3 regions of the Rahnella sp. AN3-3W3 genome follow, and region 1 is predicted to be linked to each of the others. Evidence: predicted binding sites of a transcription regulator. Region 1 holds the regulator's gene; each other region holds the start of a gene.
What was found. The regulator PhoB, encoded in region 1, activates phosphate uptake and scavenging genes when phosphate is short. The targets are predictions, from matches to a motif close to CTGTCATAAAACTGNCNNAT.
Positions count from the first base shown of each region.

Region 2: a site for PhoB is predicted at 3,959-3,978, ahead of UC15_RS15920 (MIP/aquaporin family protein). Genes of this name have one in related genera too.
Region 3: a site for PhoB is predicted at 4,180-4,199, ahead of phnC (phosphonate ABC transporter ATP-binding protein). Genes of this name have one in related genera too.

Region 1 covers NZ_JYDG01000013.1:6,072-11,775, forward strand. The annotation lists gene sbcC (exonuclease subunit SbcC) at 1-2,226, opposite strand, end outside; gene sbcD (exonuclease subunit SbcD) at 2,223-3,461, opposite strand; gene phoB (phosphate response regulator transcription factor PhoB) at 3,699-4,388, shown strand; gene phoR (phosphate regulon sensor histidine kinase PhoR) at 4,411-5,704, shown strand, end outside.
Region 2 covers NZ_JYDG01000054.1:82,204-87,907, forward strand. The annotation lists gene emrD (multidrug efflux MFS transporter EmrD) at 1-164, shown strand, start outside; gene glpX (class II fructose-bisphosphatase) at 228-1,238, opposite strand; gene glpK (glycerol kinase GlpK) at 1,378-2,901, opposite strand; gene UC15_RS15920 (MIP/aquaporin family protein) at 2,947-3,795, opposite strand; gene zapB (septal ring assembly protein ZapB) at 4,372-4,611, shown strand; gene rraA (ribonuclease E activity regulator RraA) at 4,676-5,161, opposite strand; gene UC15_RS15935 (1,4-dihydroxy-2-naphthoate polyprenyltransferase) at 5,282-5,704, opposite strand, start outside.
Region 3 covers NZ_JYDG01000109.1:14,995-20,698, reverse strand. The annotation lists gene UC15_RS23450 (cupin domain-containing protein) at 1-274, shown strand, start outside; gene phnE (phosphonate ABC transporter, permease protein PhnE) at 360-1,283, opposite strand; gene phnE (phosphonate ABC transporter, permease protein PhnE) at 1,283-2,146, opposite strand; gene phnD (phosphonate ABC transporter substrate-binding protein) at 2,302-3,234, opposite strand; gene phnC (phosphonate ABC transporter ATP-binding protein) at 3,303-4,139, opposite strand; partial or broken gene dld (D-lactate dehydrogenase) at 4,346-5,704, shown strand, end outside.

The DNA.
Region 1 (5,704 bases):
CGCCTGTTGTTGCTGATGTAAGTGCTCGCGAACCTGCGCCACCTGGCGGTTGCCGAACAGTTCAAGGCGTTGAGCAGTCAGTTCTGAAAGGTTTTTTTCGCCTTCTGCAAACAACTTTTGCAGCCGTTCGACGTCTTGCTGAGATTTCGCCTGCGTCTCTTCCAGCCGGGTAACGCGTTCGGTCAGCAATGCGCTTTGCTGCTGCACTTTCTGCTGCGCGTTCAGTGCGTCATTCAGGGCATCTTTCGCCTGTTGCAGCGCCCGGGCCAGCTGTTCGTGCTGGCTAATCAGCGCCTGCGATTGTTGTTCTTCTTCATCACGGGCGGTCAGCCATTGAGTGATGTCGGCGGTGTCATGTAGCGTAAACGTCAGGTTCAGCGGTGCGCTGAGCTGTTGCCAGTTTGCGGTATGCGCATTCAGTTGCTGCTGGTCTTGCTCCAGCTGGATTTGCAGCCGCGTTTGCTGTTCTTTCAGACTTTTAATTTTTGTTGCCAGTTCGATACCGCTGGCTTTTACCGCATCGAACTCCAGTTGCATTTTCTCGACGCGCTGCGCCGTTTCAGAAGGTTTGACCTCCTGATAATGTTCAATCGCCGGATGCGATGTGGAACCGCACAGCGGGCAGGCTTTGCCGCTTTGCAGATTCGCACGTTCGGCTTCGAGGCTGACGATCAGCATTTCCTGTTTATGCAGTGCTTTAACGTCGTTGAGATGCTCCAGCTGTTTCTGACATTGCAGGCGGATGGTGGCCAGACGCTGTTCTTCTTCAGCCAGTTGCGTCTGATACTGTAGGAAATCTTTTTGCTGTTGCTGCACGCGCTGATTAAGCTGCGGGAAAATTTGAGCGAGTGAAAACAGCTGTTGCCGCACCGGACGCAGCTGCGTGAGTTCGGATTGTCGTTTCTGCAATGCTGCCAGCGGGTGCTGTTTTTCCTGCTCAGTCAGACGCTGTTGCGCAGTGTTAAGTGCGCCGGTCAGCGCGGTCTGGCGGGTCGTATGCTGGCGGCTTTCTTCGTCCAGCTTCTGTCGTTCGGCGGTCATTTGCACCAGCGTCGCGTTATGCTCACTGACAAGTTTCTGCACATCAGTGACAGACTGCTGTGTTTCAGTCAGTGATTTACGCAAACGGGTGATTTCGCCATCCAGCGGCAGGATTTTTTCTTCGATCAGCGTTTGGGTCTGACGCTGTTCTTCCGCCTGTTTCTGACGTGACGTTTGTGCCTGCTCCACCGCCAGATTCAGCGGCGTCATTTGCGCGATTTGCTGTTCCTGCTGCTGCGTCAGGTGCGCCAGTTGCTGCTGAAGACGTTGCGATTCATCCTGACAACGCTGGCGATCGTTGAGCAACGGACGCAGTTTTTCTGCCGGTTCGCTGCGCGCCAGTTGCTGTAACTGCGGCGCGGCGGCCAGATTTTCCTGCTCGGCGGCGGTCAGTTCTTGCTGAGATTGCTGCTGTTTTTGCTGCACCTGCTGCCACTGTTGCAGCCAGTTCAGATCCTGCTGGCGCTGTTGCGCCTGCTGACTGAGCGTGATTTCCTGCGCGTTCAGTTCAGCAAGTTGTGCTTCAAGCGTCTGGCGCTGTTCTTCGCTGAGCAGTTCGATCCCGGCCATGCGCTGGTGCAGACCATCAAGCGTTATCCGCGCTTCTTTATGTTGCTCAAATACTCGCTCAGACAGCAGCCCGTAAATTTCGGTGCCGGTCAGTTCCTCCAGCAGTTCGGCGCGGTCATTGGCATCGGCATTCAGGAATGCGGCAAATTGCCCCTGAGACAGCATCATGGATTTGGTGAAGCGACCGAAATCCAGCCCGGTCAGTGTGGCGATGGCATCGAGTTTATCGCGCACTTTATCGGCCAGAATTTTGCCGTCGGCCAGCAATGCCAGCTCTACTTTCGGTGCCTGCAGATTGCCGTCCGGCGAGTTTTTGGCGCGGCGCTGACTCCAGAACGCGCGATAACCGACGCCTTTGACTTCAAACTCCACTTCGGCCAGCGATTCGGCGGTGTGGCGCGTCATCAGCTCGTTCTGGCTTGGCGTGATGTTCAGACGTGGCGTCTGATGATACAGCGCCAGACAGATGGCATCGAGCAGGGTGGTTTTCCCCGCGCCGGTCGGGCCGGTGATGGCGAACAATCCGTTGCTGGCAAAAGGCTCAGCGGTGAAATCAATTTTCCATTCGCCTTCCAGCGAGTTCAGGTTTTTTAAACGCAAACTGAGAATTTTCATTGTGCGCTGTCCTCCGCATTCTGACCGCTGGTGACCTGTTCAACAACCTGCGCAAACAGCGTGCGCATCCGCGCCTGACGTGGTTCGTCAGGATCCGGTTCCAGTGCCAGCCGTCTTTCAAAGACGTCACTGACGCTCAGTTCGCTGAGTGTCTCTTTTTCCTGTTGCTCAATGCGGTTGATACGCTGTTCTTTACTGCGGCGTAAAAGCACCACTTCTACTGGCAAATCTGCCGTCAGCGCCTGAATGCGGCGCTGAATATCACTGAGATAATCCTGCGTGGCGACTTCAATATCCAGCCACACCGGTTTGGCCGGATCGCCGCCTTCGAACTGCGCCAGTTGTTTTTCGATTTCTGCCAGCGAGCCTTTGATTATCTGCATGGGCTGGAAAACGGGAATCTCCAGCGTGTCGATGGCGTTGAGCGTCGCGCCCTCAAAGTCCAGTAAGTACACACTTTTGGCTTTACTCAGTTCATCAAAACTCAGCGCAATCGGCGAACCGCTGTAACGGATATGTTCGGTTTTGGCGACGCACTGTGCGCGGTGGATATGACCAAGTGCCACGTAATCGACCGGCGGAAACGCCTGCGCGGGGAAGGCATCGAGTGTGCCTATATAGATGTCGCGCACGGAATCGGAGGTGCTGACGCCAACCGTGGTCAGATGGCCGGTAGCAATGATCGGTAGCGAAACGCCGAGTTCGTCGCGTTTGGTCTGCGCGGCCTGCCACAACGCGTCATAATGCGCGGCGATGGCTTCCTGCAATGCCAGCTGTTTGTCGCTGCCGGATTGTCCCGCCTGACTGGCGAGCAAATCCCGCGGACGTAAAAACGGAATAGCGCAAAGTACCGCGCCCGGTGTCCCGTCACGCTGGTTGAGCACTAAAATCTGTTCAGAGAGGTTTTCGCCGACGGTCGCAATCACCCGCGTATTCAGGCAGGAAAGCAGTTCTCGCGATTCATTGAGCGTGGCGACAGAATCGTGATTCCCCGCCAGTACAATCAGCTGACAGCCGGTTTGTTGCAACTCGACGACGAAGCGGTTGTAAAGCTCGCGGGCATAGCTGGGCGGGGAACCGGTATCAAATATATCGCCTGCCACAATCACGACATCTACCTGATGTTGCTGCACCTGACCAGTCAGCCAGCGCAAAAATGCCTGATGTTCGGCGGCGCGGCTTTTGGTGAAAAAGTACTGGCCGAGGTGCCAGTCTGACGTGTGGATCAGGCGCATGAGACTCCCGTATGGATCTGGATGACGACAATGGGGCAAAGTATAAACGTCGGCGGGGGACGCTGTCCCCGATAAATCAGACCAATTTCAGCGAGATGGCAGCTGAATAGAAGAAATGTCTCTGTCATATTTGACTGTAATGAACCATCCTTTCTATTCATAAATCTGTCACAAAACTGACGCATAATGGCGCCCGCAATCAAATAAAAGATCGCTAACCTATTGGCAGGACCTACGATGGCAAGACGTATACTGGTGGTTGAAGACGAAGCTCCAATCCGTGAAATGGTGTGTTTTGTACTGGAACAGAATGGCTATCAGGCAGTAGAAGCTGAAGATTTTGATTCAGCCGTTGGCCAGCTGGTAGAACCTTACCCTGAACTTATCCTGCTCGACTGGATGTTACCCGGCGGTTCCGGTATTCAGTTTATCAAACATCTCAAACGTGAAGCGCTGACCCGCGAAATTCCGGTGATGATGCTGACCGCCCGCGGTGAAGAAGAAGACAGGGTACGCGGCCTGGAAGTCGGTGCCGATGATTACATCACCAAACCGTTTTCTCCAAAAGAATTGGTTGCCCGCATTAAAGCCGTGATGCGACGCATCTCGCCAATGGCGGTGGAAGAAGTGATCGACATGCAGGGTTTAAGCCTGGATCCGTCGTCTCACCGTGTGATGGCCAACGAGCAGGCGCTCGATATGGGGCCGACCGAATTTAAATTATTGCACTTCTTTATGACCCACTCCGAACGTGTTTACAGCCGCGAACAGTTGCTCAATAACGTCTGGGGCACTAACGTTTATGTGGAAGATCGCACGGTAGACGTGCATATTCGTCGTTTACGTAAAGCGCTGGAAACCAGTGGACATGACAGAATGATCCAGACTGTTCGTGGAACCGGATACCGTTTTTCAACGCGTTATTGAGTCCCCACAGCGGAGAATCTGTGTGCTAGAACGTTTGTCATGGAAACGATTGGCCGGTGAATTCTTTCTCTTTTGCCTGCCCGCGTTAATCCTCGGTATCTTCGTCGGCCATTTCGGCTGGCTCCTCTTTGCGTCGCTGCTGGCGGCGCTGGGCTGGAATTATTACAACCAGCTCAAACTCTCTCACTGGCTGTGGCTTGACCGCAGCATAACCCCGCCGAATGGCCGCTGGAGCTGGGAGCCTTTGTTTTACGGGCTAAACCAGATGCAGATGCGTAACCGCCGTCGCCGTCGCGAATTAGGTCAGCTCATTAAACGTTTCCGCAGTGGTGCCGAATCATTACCCGATGCGGTGGTACTGACGACGGAAGAGGGCAATATTTTCTGGTGTAACGGGCTGGCGCAAGATTTGCTCGGTTTCCGCTGGCCGGAAGATAACGGACAACACATCTTTAACCTGCTGCGTTATCCCGAGTTTCGTACCTGGATCCAGACCCGTGATTTCAGCCGTGCCCTGAATCTGCAACTCAATAACGAGCATTACGTCGAGTTTCGCGTTATGCCTTATTCCGAAGGGCAATTGCTGATGGTGGCGCGTGATGTTACGCAGATGCGTCAGCTCGAAGGTGCACGTCGTAACTTCTTCGCTAACGTCAGTCATGAACTGAGAACCCCGCTGACTGTATTGCAGGGATATCTGGAAATGATGGAAGACGCCAAACTGGAAGAGCCGTTTCGTACCAAAGCGCTGGACACCATGCAGGAGCAGACGCGGCGCATGGACGGGCTGGTCAAGCAGCTGCTGACATTGTCGAAAATCGAAGCGTCAGCAAATATCGATATGCACGAGAAAGTCGATATTCCGGTAATGCTCGGCATGCTGGAGCGCGAAGTGCAATCCTTAAGCAGTGGCCGTCACGAAGTGGTGTTCCGTGTAAACGAGAAACTGAAGGTCTTTGGCAATGAAGATCAGTTACGCAGCGCGGTGTCGAATCTGGTGTACAACGCCGTCAACCACACCCCGGCGGGGACGCGGATAGAAGTCAGCTGGCAACAAACGCCGCATGGCGCGCAGTTCCAGATCAGTGATAACGGGCCGGGTATTGCGCCGCAACACCTGCCGCGCCTGACTGAACGTTTCTACCGTGTCGATAAAGCGCGTTCGCGCCAGACGGGCGGCAGCGGTCTGGGGCTGGCCATCGTCAAACACGCCCTGAGTCATCACAACGCAAAACTTGAAGTGATGAGTGAAGTCGGCGTCGGTACCCGCTTTATATTTACACTGGCACCGAAACTGATTGTTCCTCAGGAACAGG
Region 2 (5,704 bases), on a different contig from region 1:
GCCTGCAAAATATGGGCTCGGGGCTGGTGGCGTGGATGTCTGCGATGTTGCCGCAAACCGGTCAGTTCAGTCTGGGTTTGCTGATGTTTGCGATGGCGGTACTGATCTTGCTGTGCTGGTGGCCAATGTCGAACCGTCAGCAGGAGCAGGGCCACACGGTCTGATACTGCTTCCGGCGCATAAAAAAAGCAGAGCTGAGCTCTGCTTTTTGTCTTTAAGGCATCCGGTCAGATAATAAATTCGTGCAACGCGGCGTCTTTACGGTCGAGATAATGCGTCGAGCGGATACGACGGATGGTGCGGGATTTACCGCGGATCAGCAGCGTTTCGGTGGTCGCCATATTTCCTTTACGGCTGATACCTTCCAGCAGATCGCCTTTGGTAATGCCGGTTGCGGAGAAAATCACGTTATCGTTACGCGCCATATCATCGAGCAGCAGCACTTTACCCGCCTCAATCCCCATCGCCTGACAACGCGCCAGCTCATCTTCGCCCATGCGGCGGTTTTCCAGCGTATCGCCTTTCACGTGATGACGTGCCAGTAAACGGCCTTGCATATCACCATCCAGCGCGCGGATCACCGCAGCGGAAATCACCCCTTCAGGTGCGCCGCCGATGCCGTACAACACGTCCACTTCGCTTTCCGGCATACAGGTCAGAATAGTTGCCGCCACGTCGCCGTCCGGGAATGCGAACACTCGCACGCCGGAGGCCAGCATTTCACGGATAGCGTCGTCATGGCGTGGTTTCGCCAAAACAGCCACGGTCAGTTCGGTCAGCGGTTTATCCAGCGCTCTGGCGACATTTGCCAGATTCTCAGCCAGCGTCAGTTTCAGATCGATAGCGCCTTTTGCACCCGGCCCGACGGCGATTTTTTCCATGTACATGTCCGGCGCATTAAGGAAAGACCCTTTGTCGCCGACGGCCAGAACGGCCAGTGCGTTGGATTGTCCCATTGCAGTCATGCGTGTACCTTCAATTGGATCGACCGCGATATCCACCGCATCGCCATTCCCGGTACCGACCTTTTCACCGATATACAGCATCGGCGCTTCATCGATTTCCCCTTCGCCAATGACGATAGTGCCGTCGATATCGACTTTGTTGAGCATGATGCGCATGGACTGAACGGCAGCGTTGTCGGCGAGGTTTTTATCACCCCGGCCCAGCCATTTATAACCGGCGAGCGCGGCAGCTTCGGTCACGCGGGAGAACTCGATTGCTAATTCACGTTTCATTGGAAGGCCTGTAGAAAGAAAAAAGAGGTCGGTGAGGCAGGGCTCATCTGTGGAGCGATTTTAGCACAACGGGGAATCGGCATAAAAAAACTCCCCGTGCAGGGAGTTTCAGAAAGGTGTTGGCGATAATATCCGGCGATTACTCGTCGTGATCTTCCCACGAGCGAACGCGTGCTACCGCTTTTTGCCAGCCTTTATAGCGGACATTACGTTCCGTCGTTTCAATGCTTGGGCGGAATTCACGTTCGATAGTGGCTTTGCTGCGCACTTCTTCCAGATCGTTCCAGAAGCCGACGGCAAGACCTGCGAGGAAAGCAGAACCCAGCGCGGTGACTTCCAGCACTTCCGGACGCTCAACGCGGGTGCCCAAAATGTCTGACTGGAATTGCATCAGGAAGTTGTTGGCAACCGCGCCGCCGTCCACACGCAACGCCTGCAGACGTGTGCCTGAGTCAGCCTGCATCGCATCCAGCACGTCGCGGGTCTGGTAAGCGATAGATTCCAGTGTTGCACGGATGATGTGGTTGCTGTTGGCGCCACGGCTCAGACCGAAAATGGCGCCACGGGCATACGGGTCCCAGTAAGGCGCACCGAGTCCGGTGAAAGCCGGTACCACGTAAACGCCGTTGGTGTCTTTCACTTTAGAGGCGAAGTATTCGGAGTCTGTTGCGTCGCTGATCAGTTTCAGTTCGTCGCGCAGCCACTGAATCGAAGCCCCGCCAACAAACACCGCGCCTTCCAGTGCGTAGTTCACTTCGCCGCGCGGACCGCAGGCGATGGTGGTCAGCAGACCGTTTTTAGAAGCGACCGCTTCAGTACCGGTGTTCATCAGCAGAAAGCAGCCGGTGCCGTAAGTATTTTTAGCCATACCCGGTTGTACGCAAAGCTGGCCATAAAGCGCCGCCTGCTGGTCACCTGCGATACCGGCGATTGGAATACGCGTACCGCCTTTACCACCGATGTTGGTCTGGCCGTAAATCTCAGAAGAAGGACGCACTTCCGGCAGCATTTCACGCGGAATGTCCAGCGCTTCCAGCATACGGTCATCCCACTTCAGGTCGTGGATGTTGAACAGCATGGTACGTGAGGCGTTAGTGTAATCCGTTACGTGAACGCGTCCCTGAGTCATTTTCCAGACTAACCAGGTGTCTACAGTGCCGAACAGCAGTTCGCCACGTTTAGCACGCTCGCGGGAGCCTTCAACGTGATCGAGGATCCATTTCAGTTTGGTGCCGGAGAAATACGGGTCAACCACCAGGCCGGTGTTATGACGGATGTACTCTTCCATGCCATCTTTTTTCAGCTTTTCACAGATGTCAGCAGTACGGCGGCATTGCCACACAATCGCGTTATAGATTGGCTTGCCGGTTTCTTTTTCCCACACGATGGTGGTTTCACGCTGGTTGGTGATACCGATACCGGCGATCTGATCAGAGTTGATGTCGGCTTTCGCCAGCACTTCCACCAGCACCGAGCTTTGGGATGACCAGATTTCCATCGGGTCATGCTCAACCCAGCCAGATTTAGGGTATATCTGGGTGAATTCGCGCTGTGAAACGCTGACGATGTTGGCATCGTGATCCAGAACCACGGCGCGTGAACTGGTCGTACCCTGGTCGAGTGCGACAATGTATTTTTTTTCGTGAGTCGTATCTGCTGACATAATGTTCATCCTGCGAATAAGTAAGCTGTGGAACAGTTTAGCCGATCAGGCCTTACGCTGTTTGGTTGGCTGCGGTGCTTTATCTTCAACCGGCACATTAATCTGATGTGGTAAATGACGACTAATCAACGCTTTATAACCTGCGGCACCCAGGGCAGCACCCACCAGCGGACCGAAAATAGGCACCAGGAAATAAGGGATATCGCGTGCACCGGTGAAGGCGACTTTGCCCCAGCCAGCGAAGTAGGCGAAAAGCTTAGGACCGAAGTCACGCGCAGGGTTCAGGGCGAATCCGGTCAGTGGCCCCATTGATGCGCCGATAACTGCAATCAGAATACCGATCAGCAGCGGTGCCAGCGGGCCACGCGGCAGGCCGTTACCGTCGTCAGTCAGGCCGAGGATCAGCGCCATCAGAACTGCAGTAATCACGGTTTCAACGAAGAATGCCTGTAATACGCTGATGTGCGGGTTTGGATAGGTCGAGAAGATACCGGCCAGATCCAGACTTTCGACACTGCCGCGCACCATGTTGTGGCTTTGCTCGAAATCGAAGAACAGATTGTAATAAAGGCCGTAGACCAGTGCGGCGGCACAGAAGGCGCCTGCAACCTGTGCGATGATGTAAGGCAGAACTTTGCGTCCTTCAAAGTTCGCGAACAAACATAAGGCGACGGTTACAGCCGGGTTCAGGTGTGCGCCTGAAATTGCGGCAGTCAGGTAGATGGCCATTGCCACACCAAATCCCCAGACGATACTGATTTCCCACTGGCCAAAGGATGCTCCGGCAAGTTTCAGCGCAGCAACACAGCCCGCACCGAAGAAAATGATAAGCCCGGTACCCAGAAACTCAGCGATGCACTGACCTTTTAATGTGGAACTCATGGTTTGGCTCATAGTTTGATCCTGTTAAGGATGATGTTAATGGTTAGTTATAGTTTTTCTGTCGTGCGTACGTGAACGTAATCGGATTTTGACGTTCATCATTAAATGAGAACGTAATGTGAATTTATCGTTAACGAGCATAAACGAGAAATAGCGAAATCAAATTTTGTGTGTCGTGTCATAAAAATGAGCGATTTCGCGTATTGGCTTAACTTGATGTAGAGCAAAAAGCACAGGGTTTAACATTTTATACGGGCGTTTGAGCCAAACGAACACCCCGCTGCATGGCACTACGGCGGCTAAGGTTATTCGGTATTAAGGACGATTTCTGGTAAGAGGTACCGCTTTTTAAGCATTTCCTGATACCCCGCACTGTTAAATTGCAACAGACTGCGTGGATAAAGGGGTTCTGGGTAGACAGGGCAAAGCTGGCTACATACAATCACCCGTTAAGACACCCGACGTTTATACGAAATTTTGAATTGAATTCGTTATGAAAATCGACGGAGTGCAGGAATTTTTGAGCCGTGTCCGGACGATGCGGCAGAACATAAGATGTGCGCCTTGCGAACATAAGGGGACCGAAAAATGTCATTTGAAGTATTTGAGAAATTAGAAGCTAAAGTTCAGCAAGCGATTGATACCATCACTCTGTTGCAGATGGAAATCGAAGAACTGAAAGAGCAGAACAACACCTTGTCTCAGGAAGTTCAGCAGGCCAGCGGCAATCACGAGTCTCTGGTGCGTGAAAACGCGCAGCTGAAAGAAGAACAACACGTCTGGCAGGATCGTCTGCGTGCACTGTTGGGAAAAATGGAAGAAGTCTGAGTACTTCCGCCATTCAATGAAAAAGGACGCCTCGGCGTCCTTTTTTGTGGCTGAAAACAGCGGTTTACTCGATATCGAGCGGATCTTCTGACAACACGATGCCGGTATTGTCGGCATACAGATGATCGCCGGAGAAGAAGGTGACGCCGCCAAAATTGACACGAATGTCGCTTTCGCCGATCCCTTCACTGCCTGCGCCCGCAGGAATGGCTGCCATCGCCTGAATGCCGATGTCGAGCTCTTCCAGATCGTCTACCTGACGGACAGCACCGTAAATCACAATGCCTTCCCATTCGTTTTGCAATGCCTGGCGTGCCAGTCCGGCATCCAGCAATGCGCGACGAACAGAGCCGCCGCCATCGACCACTAACACGCGGCCACGGCCATTTTCTTCCAGCAGGTCATAAAGCAAGCCATTATCTTCAAAGCATTTCACTGTCGTGATTTGCCCGCCAAATGAAGTACGGCCGCCAAAGTTGGAGAACAGGGGTTCGACGACATTCACTTCTTCATGGTAGATGTCGCAAAGTTCGGAAGTATCGTATTTCATAGGATTTCATCTGGTTGCTGCATGAGTGTTCAGTATATCCCTTTCCGGCAGATGTTGGCAAAATCATCAATTGTTAAATGTGAAAAGCAGCCCGATAAACGCACATCAGGCCAACTTTACTCAGTTCAGCAACAGACCTATTGCAAACAAGACGTTAGTCAGTAACGCCGCTTTTACCATATGTTCCAGAAGGGGACGTACTTCGGTGGATGTTTTAGCGCGCATCACACGCATGACGTGTTTTGCCAGCATCGGAATCGCCAGAATAAACAACCAGCCAGTCCAGTGATGCAGATGCACGGCGGAGAATATCGCCAGACACACGACAGCGGCCGTCAAAATGGTTGCATGATAGCGGCGGGCATTGACCGGGCCGAGACGTACAGCCAGCGTGTTCTTGCCATTCGCACTGTCGGTTTCGATATCGCGCAAATTATTGATATTGAGCACCGCGGTCGAGAGCAAACCGGTCGCCGTCGCCGGTAACATCACGATCCAGTCGAAATAACCCGCCTGCAAATAGAATGTGCCCGCGACGCTTAT
Region 3 (5,704 bases), on a different contig from region 1:
GGCGGAGCCACCTTATGAAGCGCAGGAAATTGTGGATGCGCTGATGCAGGGTGATAGCCTGACCCGTTTAAGCGGGCTGCGCGTACTGAATGTCGGTGAACGTTTCTTTGTGAACAGCGAACCACTGGAAACTGCTCAGCATGAAGCCGCTGATGCGCTGTGCCGGTTCACTCTGATCAGTCAGAAAGAGCTGGGCAATGCGTTGCAGGATCCTGAATTTGTTGTCCTGTTAACGGATCTGGTGAATCAGGGTTACTGGTATTTCGACGAGTAATCCTTCGCTAATAAATAAGAGAGCAAAAGGCGGCCTCCCTGCGGATGCCGCCTTTTTAATGCGTTTTGTTTGCCGGGATAATAAATTAAGGACGGTAAAGCTCCACCGGCGGCTTCATTTTTCGCTCTTCCGGCTCAAACAAATCAATCTCTTCACCGTGAATATATTTGGCGCGCAACATGGCGGAGATCTTATCCATCGTCATGACAATGGCGACCAGAATCAATGTGATAAACATCACCACATCCCAGTTCCATAAACGCATATTTTCCGCATACACCAGACCGATCCCACCCGCGCCGACAAAACCGAGAACCGCGGCAGAACGGGTATTAGATTCAATCTGATACAGCGACAGCGCGAGGAATGTCGGGAAAGATTGCGTGAAAATGCCAAAACGGTGCGTTTGCAACGGTGAAGCTCCCAATGCCCGTAAACCGCGGCTCGGCGAGCGTTCCACGGCTTCGTGTCCTTCGGCGTATAGTTTGCCGAGTAAGCCTAAATCCTGCATCACAATCGCCAGCACGCCGGCCAGTGGCCCCATTCCGACAGCACGGACAAAAATAAGTCCCCAGATCGCCATATCCAACCCGCGCAGCACATCCAGAAGTCGGCGAATAATCATGGAAACCGGTCTGAGTAGCGGCGTAGACATTACATTGCGCGCCGCCAGAAAGGACAGTGGCAGAGCAAGGAAAGACGCAGTGATTGTGCCCGCAAAAACGATCGCCAGCGTGATCGCAATCTGCGTGAAATAATACTTAAAAGGCCATTCGGAAACGTTATGCCAGACAAACATGCGCAGGAAATATCGTCCGACTTCACGGGTACCGCGCACCACTTCGCTCCACGGAATACCGAAATAACTGAAGAAATAGACGTAGTACAACGCAATGACGACAGCCAGTATCGCGAGGTAACGCAGATAGCGGCGCTGTGCGGCAAACAAATGACCGTGCTGCTGCTTCAGGCTGCTGACAACATGAGGTTCAAGCGCATCAGTTAACATCAGAAAGTGCCCTCCACGACGCGTTTGCGCAATTTACCGGATAGAAAATCCATCGCCGACACCACCAGAATGATCAGCAGTAAGGTCATACTGACCTGGTCATAACGGTCCAGTTTGATTGACGTCATCAGTTCCTGCCCGATGCCCCCCGCCCCGACTAAACCGAGGATTGTAGACTGACGGAAGTTGATTTCGAGGCGCATAAAACTGTACGACAGAAAGATAGGTTTAACCTGCGGCCACATAGCAAAGCGCATACGCTGCAAGCGTCCCGCTCCGCAGGCTCGCAGACCGCGCACCGGTTTGTCCGATGCGGTTTCAATGGATTCGTAGAAGAGTTTGGTCAGACTGCCGACGGTGTGTAAAGTCAGCGCGATAAAGCCCGGAATAGCGCCGACGCCAAAGGCCATGACGCACATCACCGCCCACGCCAGCTCCGGCATGGTACGCAGGAAAGCCACAAAAGTACGGATACTGAATTTCACCCATTTTGGCGAATCCGTATTACCCGCGGCGAGAAACGCCAGAATAACCGCCAGCGCGGTCGATAATATCGTCGAGGATAACGCCAGATGAATAGTTTCCCAGATCAGTGGCAACTGAATATTAAGACGATATCCCCAATACGCCAGTGAACCTTCTGTATGACCGTCAGCAAATAACAATGACCAGTGTAATACCGGCACCGTCTGACCAATATAATCAAAGAAGCTCGGTGCGGAGACAATAATCGTTTTTAAATTAAGTTCGGAAACATTGCCTGACCACAGATATAACAACAGCATCAGCCCTGACCAGATCAGCGCCTCACGCTTTTGTTTTCCCCGAATCTGCTGGTAATAACGATTGAAGTCTTTGTTCAAAATAATATTTCCGATTTGCGATAATCATTATTCATCCCCCTGCGAAGGGGGAGGTCAGGAGATTAAAAAAACAATAATGGTAAAAGCTTTCGCTTCCTGAGTTGCCATTAATACCCCACCCCCACCCTCCCCTTCGCAGGGGAGGGAGTTACGGGTTAGCGACCGCCTTTAGTCAGCTCACGCTTCATATCAATAATCTGCTGATATTCAGCCAGAGACGTTTCGCCGATATGTTGTTTACCGCCGACGGCTTTCACGAAGCAGGCGTGGTCTTCTTTATCCAGTTTCTTGATGGCAGAAACCAGTTTAGCCTTGAACGCCGGTGGCAGATCGCTTCGCACTAAGATCGGGCCGTTAGGGATCAGCGGAGATTCCCAAATGATACGAATTTTCTTCATCAGATCCGGATGGTCCATGCGGATCATACGGTTGAATGCGCCGGAGGTATAACCGGTTTCACGGTCGCCGATCATTGATGCCCAGGTCACTGCGCCTTCAAACTGACCGTTAAGCACGCCAAGAATATCCTGCTCATGGCCGCCGGAGAAGGTGACACTGGAGAAGAAGTTGTTGTACTTGTTGTCTGTCGTGCCACCAAATTCTTTCTTGAAAGTCTGGTTCGGGATCAGATAGCCGGACGTGGAATCCGGGTCCGCGAAGCCGAATGATTTACCTTTCAGGTCAGACAATTTCTGGTACGGACTATCGGCTTTCACCACAACCACCGAGTGATAACCCCGGGATTTATCGGTATCGTCGATAACAATACCGACCAGATCTACGGCTTTCGGATTATTAATATAAACTGAGGCGAAAGACGATGGCGACATGCTTAATACCATGTCTACTTTCTTACCTAATAACCCCTGAATAACACCTGAGTAATCAGAGGAATTACGCAGTTTGGTATCCACGTTTAATTCTTTATCGAAGAAATCTTTTACACACTGATTATCACCGATTTGCTGAGTCGCATTCTGGCCGCCCAGAATACCCAAATTCAATTCTTTAGGCGCATCTTCTGCCATGCTGTGCATCGCGGTAAAAGAACCTGCTACGAAAACTGCCAGACGTAATAACTTCTTCATGTAATGATGACCTTGTGTAGATTGAGAGAAAGTAGAAATAAGTACTGCAAAATAAATAACGTTGTTGTTTAACTGTTTATGGCTTCGTGTTCTTCACCGTATAACTGTTGCAAAATACCGTCAGTTAACTGATCGGGATGACCGTCGAAAATAATTTGCCCTTTGGCGATACCGATAACGCGGGTGCAATAATCTTTCACCAGCTCGACCGAGTGCAGGTTGACCATCACGGCAATATTTTCTTCACTGACTTTTTTCAGCGCATTCATGATGCGCAGCGTATTTTTCGGATCCAGCGACGCAACAGGCTCATCGGCCAGCAGAATTTTCGGGTTCTGCATCAGGGCACGGCAAATCGCCACACGTTGCATCTGACCACCGGAGAGATTTTCAGCGCGCTGCAACGCATGCGGCAACATATGCAGCCACTCGAGCAGAGAAATCGCGCGGGCACGGTCTTCGTCGTCGAACTGGTTAAAGAAAGATTTGAATGTTGAGGTATGGCTCAGACGGCCCAGCAACACGTTAGTCAGCACATCCAGGCGAGGAACCAGACAAAAATCCTGGAAAATCATCCCGCAACCCGAGCGCCAGCGACGCAACGCTTTACCGGTCAGCCCGGCCAGTTGCTGTTGTTCACCATTTTCGTAATGACACACTACGCTACCATCGGTAAGCGGAATGGTACCGTTGAGTACGTGTAACAGAGTGGATTTACCTGCGCCGGACCGGCCAATCACCGCCACGAACTCATCCGCGTGCAGATCAAAATTGATGTCATTCAGGACGCGCTGACCTGATTTATAAGATTTCACCAGGCCTTTCACGTCCAGAACTTTGTTCAAATGCTGTGGCCCGGCCTGAGGGTATTCAGCCTGTGCCAGCTTAAGTTGAGCTTGCGCCATGATGCTGTCTCTCGGTTGCTTTCATAATCTGGCGTTCATTAAGCGCGAGTTATATGACACATCAATGACGATTTAATGGACAGCACATGACAAAAATGCAACAGATTAAGTGAAATTACCTAACAGATATCCCGAATGGGGTTTAACTTAATAAGTATCATTTAAGTCTATGATTAGATGGCAACGCATTTAAAAAGGAAGATGAAATGGATAATCAGTCACTCATCGCCACGCTCAAAGAGATTGCTGGCAGCCGTCATGTTCTGACCGGAGACAGCAACACTGAGCGCTACCGCAAAGGATTTCGTTCAGGTGGCGGCAAAGCGCTGGCCGTGGTATTTCCGCAAACGCTGCTGCAACAATGGCAGTTGCTTAAAGCCTGTATCGCCGCCGATAAGATTGTCATTATGCAGGCCGCTAATACCGGGCTGACCGAAGGCTCAACGCCCAGCGGTGATGATTATGACCGCGATATCGTCATTTTCAGTACCCTCAATCTTGATCAAATTCAGTTGCTCGACGGCGGTCATCAGGTGATTGGCTTCCCCGGCAGCACCCTTTATAAGCTGGAAAAAATCCTCAAACCTTATAACCGTGAACCGCATTCGGTAATTGGCTCGTCGTGCATCGGTGCATCGGTGGTCGGTGGGATTTGCAACAACTCAGGTGGATCGCTGGTGAAACGCGGTCGGCCTATACCGAAATGGCGCTTTATGCGCAGATCGACGCACAGGGTGAATTACGCCTGATTAACCATTTGGGTATTAATCTTGGCGAAACGCCGGAAGAAATACTGACGCGTCTGGAAAAAGCTGATTATCTGGAAAGTGACATACTGCACGATCAGCGTCTGGCATCTGACCATGATTATGCTGCGCGGGTGCGTGAAGTGGACGCTGATACGCCTTCACGTTTTAACGCCGATGAGCGGCGGCTGTTTGAAGCCTCAGGTTGTGCAGGAAAACTGGCCGTGTTCGCCGTACGTCTGGATACTTTCCCGGCTGAAACGCAACAGCAGGTATTTTATATCGGCACCAATGACACGGCAGTGCTGACCGAATTACGCCGTCAGATCCTGCGTGATTTTGCGAACCTGCCGGTGGCCGGTGAATACATGCATCGCGATATTTTCGATATCACCGAAGTCTACGGCAAAGACACATTCATGATGATCGATAAGCTTGGCACCGACAAAATGCCGGACATGTTTACCGCGAAAGGGAAATTCGATGCGCATGCCAGTAAAGTCCCTTTCCTGCCGAAAAACTTCAGCGACCGCGTAATGCAATGCCTGAGCAAAGCCCTGCCGAATCACCTTCCACCTCGCATGAAGCAGTACCGTGACCGGTTTGAACATCACTTACTGCTAAAAATGTCCGGCCCTGGAATTGATGAGGCACGTACATTTCTGACGCGTTTCTTCAGTGATGGTCAGGGTGATTTCTTTATCTGCTCGGCTGACGAAGGCAAAAAAGCTTTCCTGCACCGTTTCGCCGCTGCAGGTGCTGCGGTGCGTTATCACGCGGTACATGAAAAAGAAGTGGAGGATATTCTGGCGCTGGATA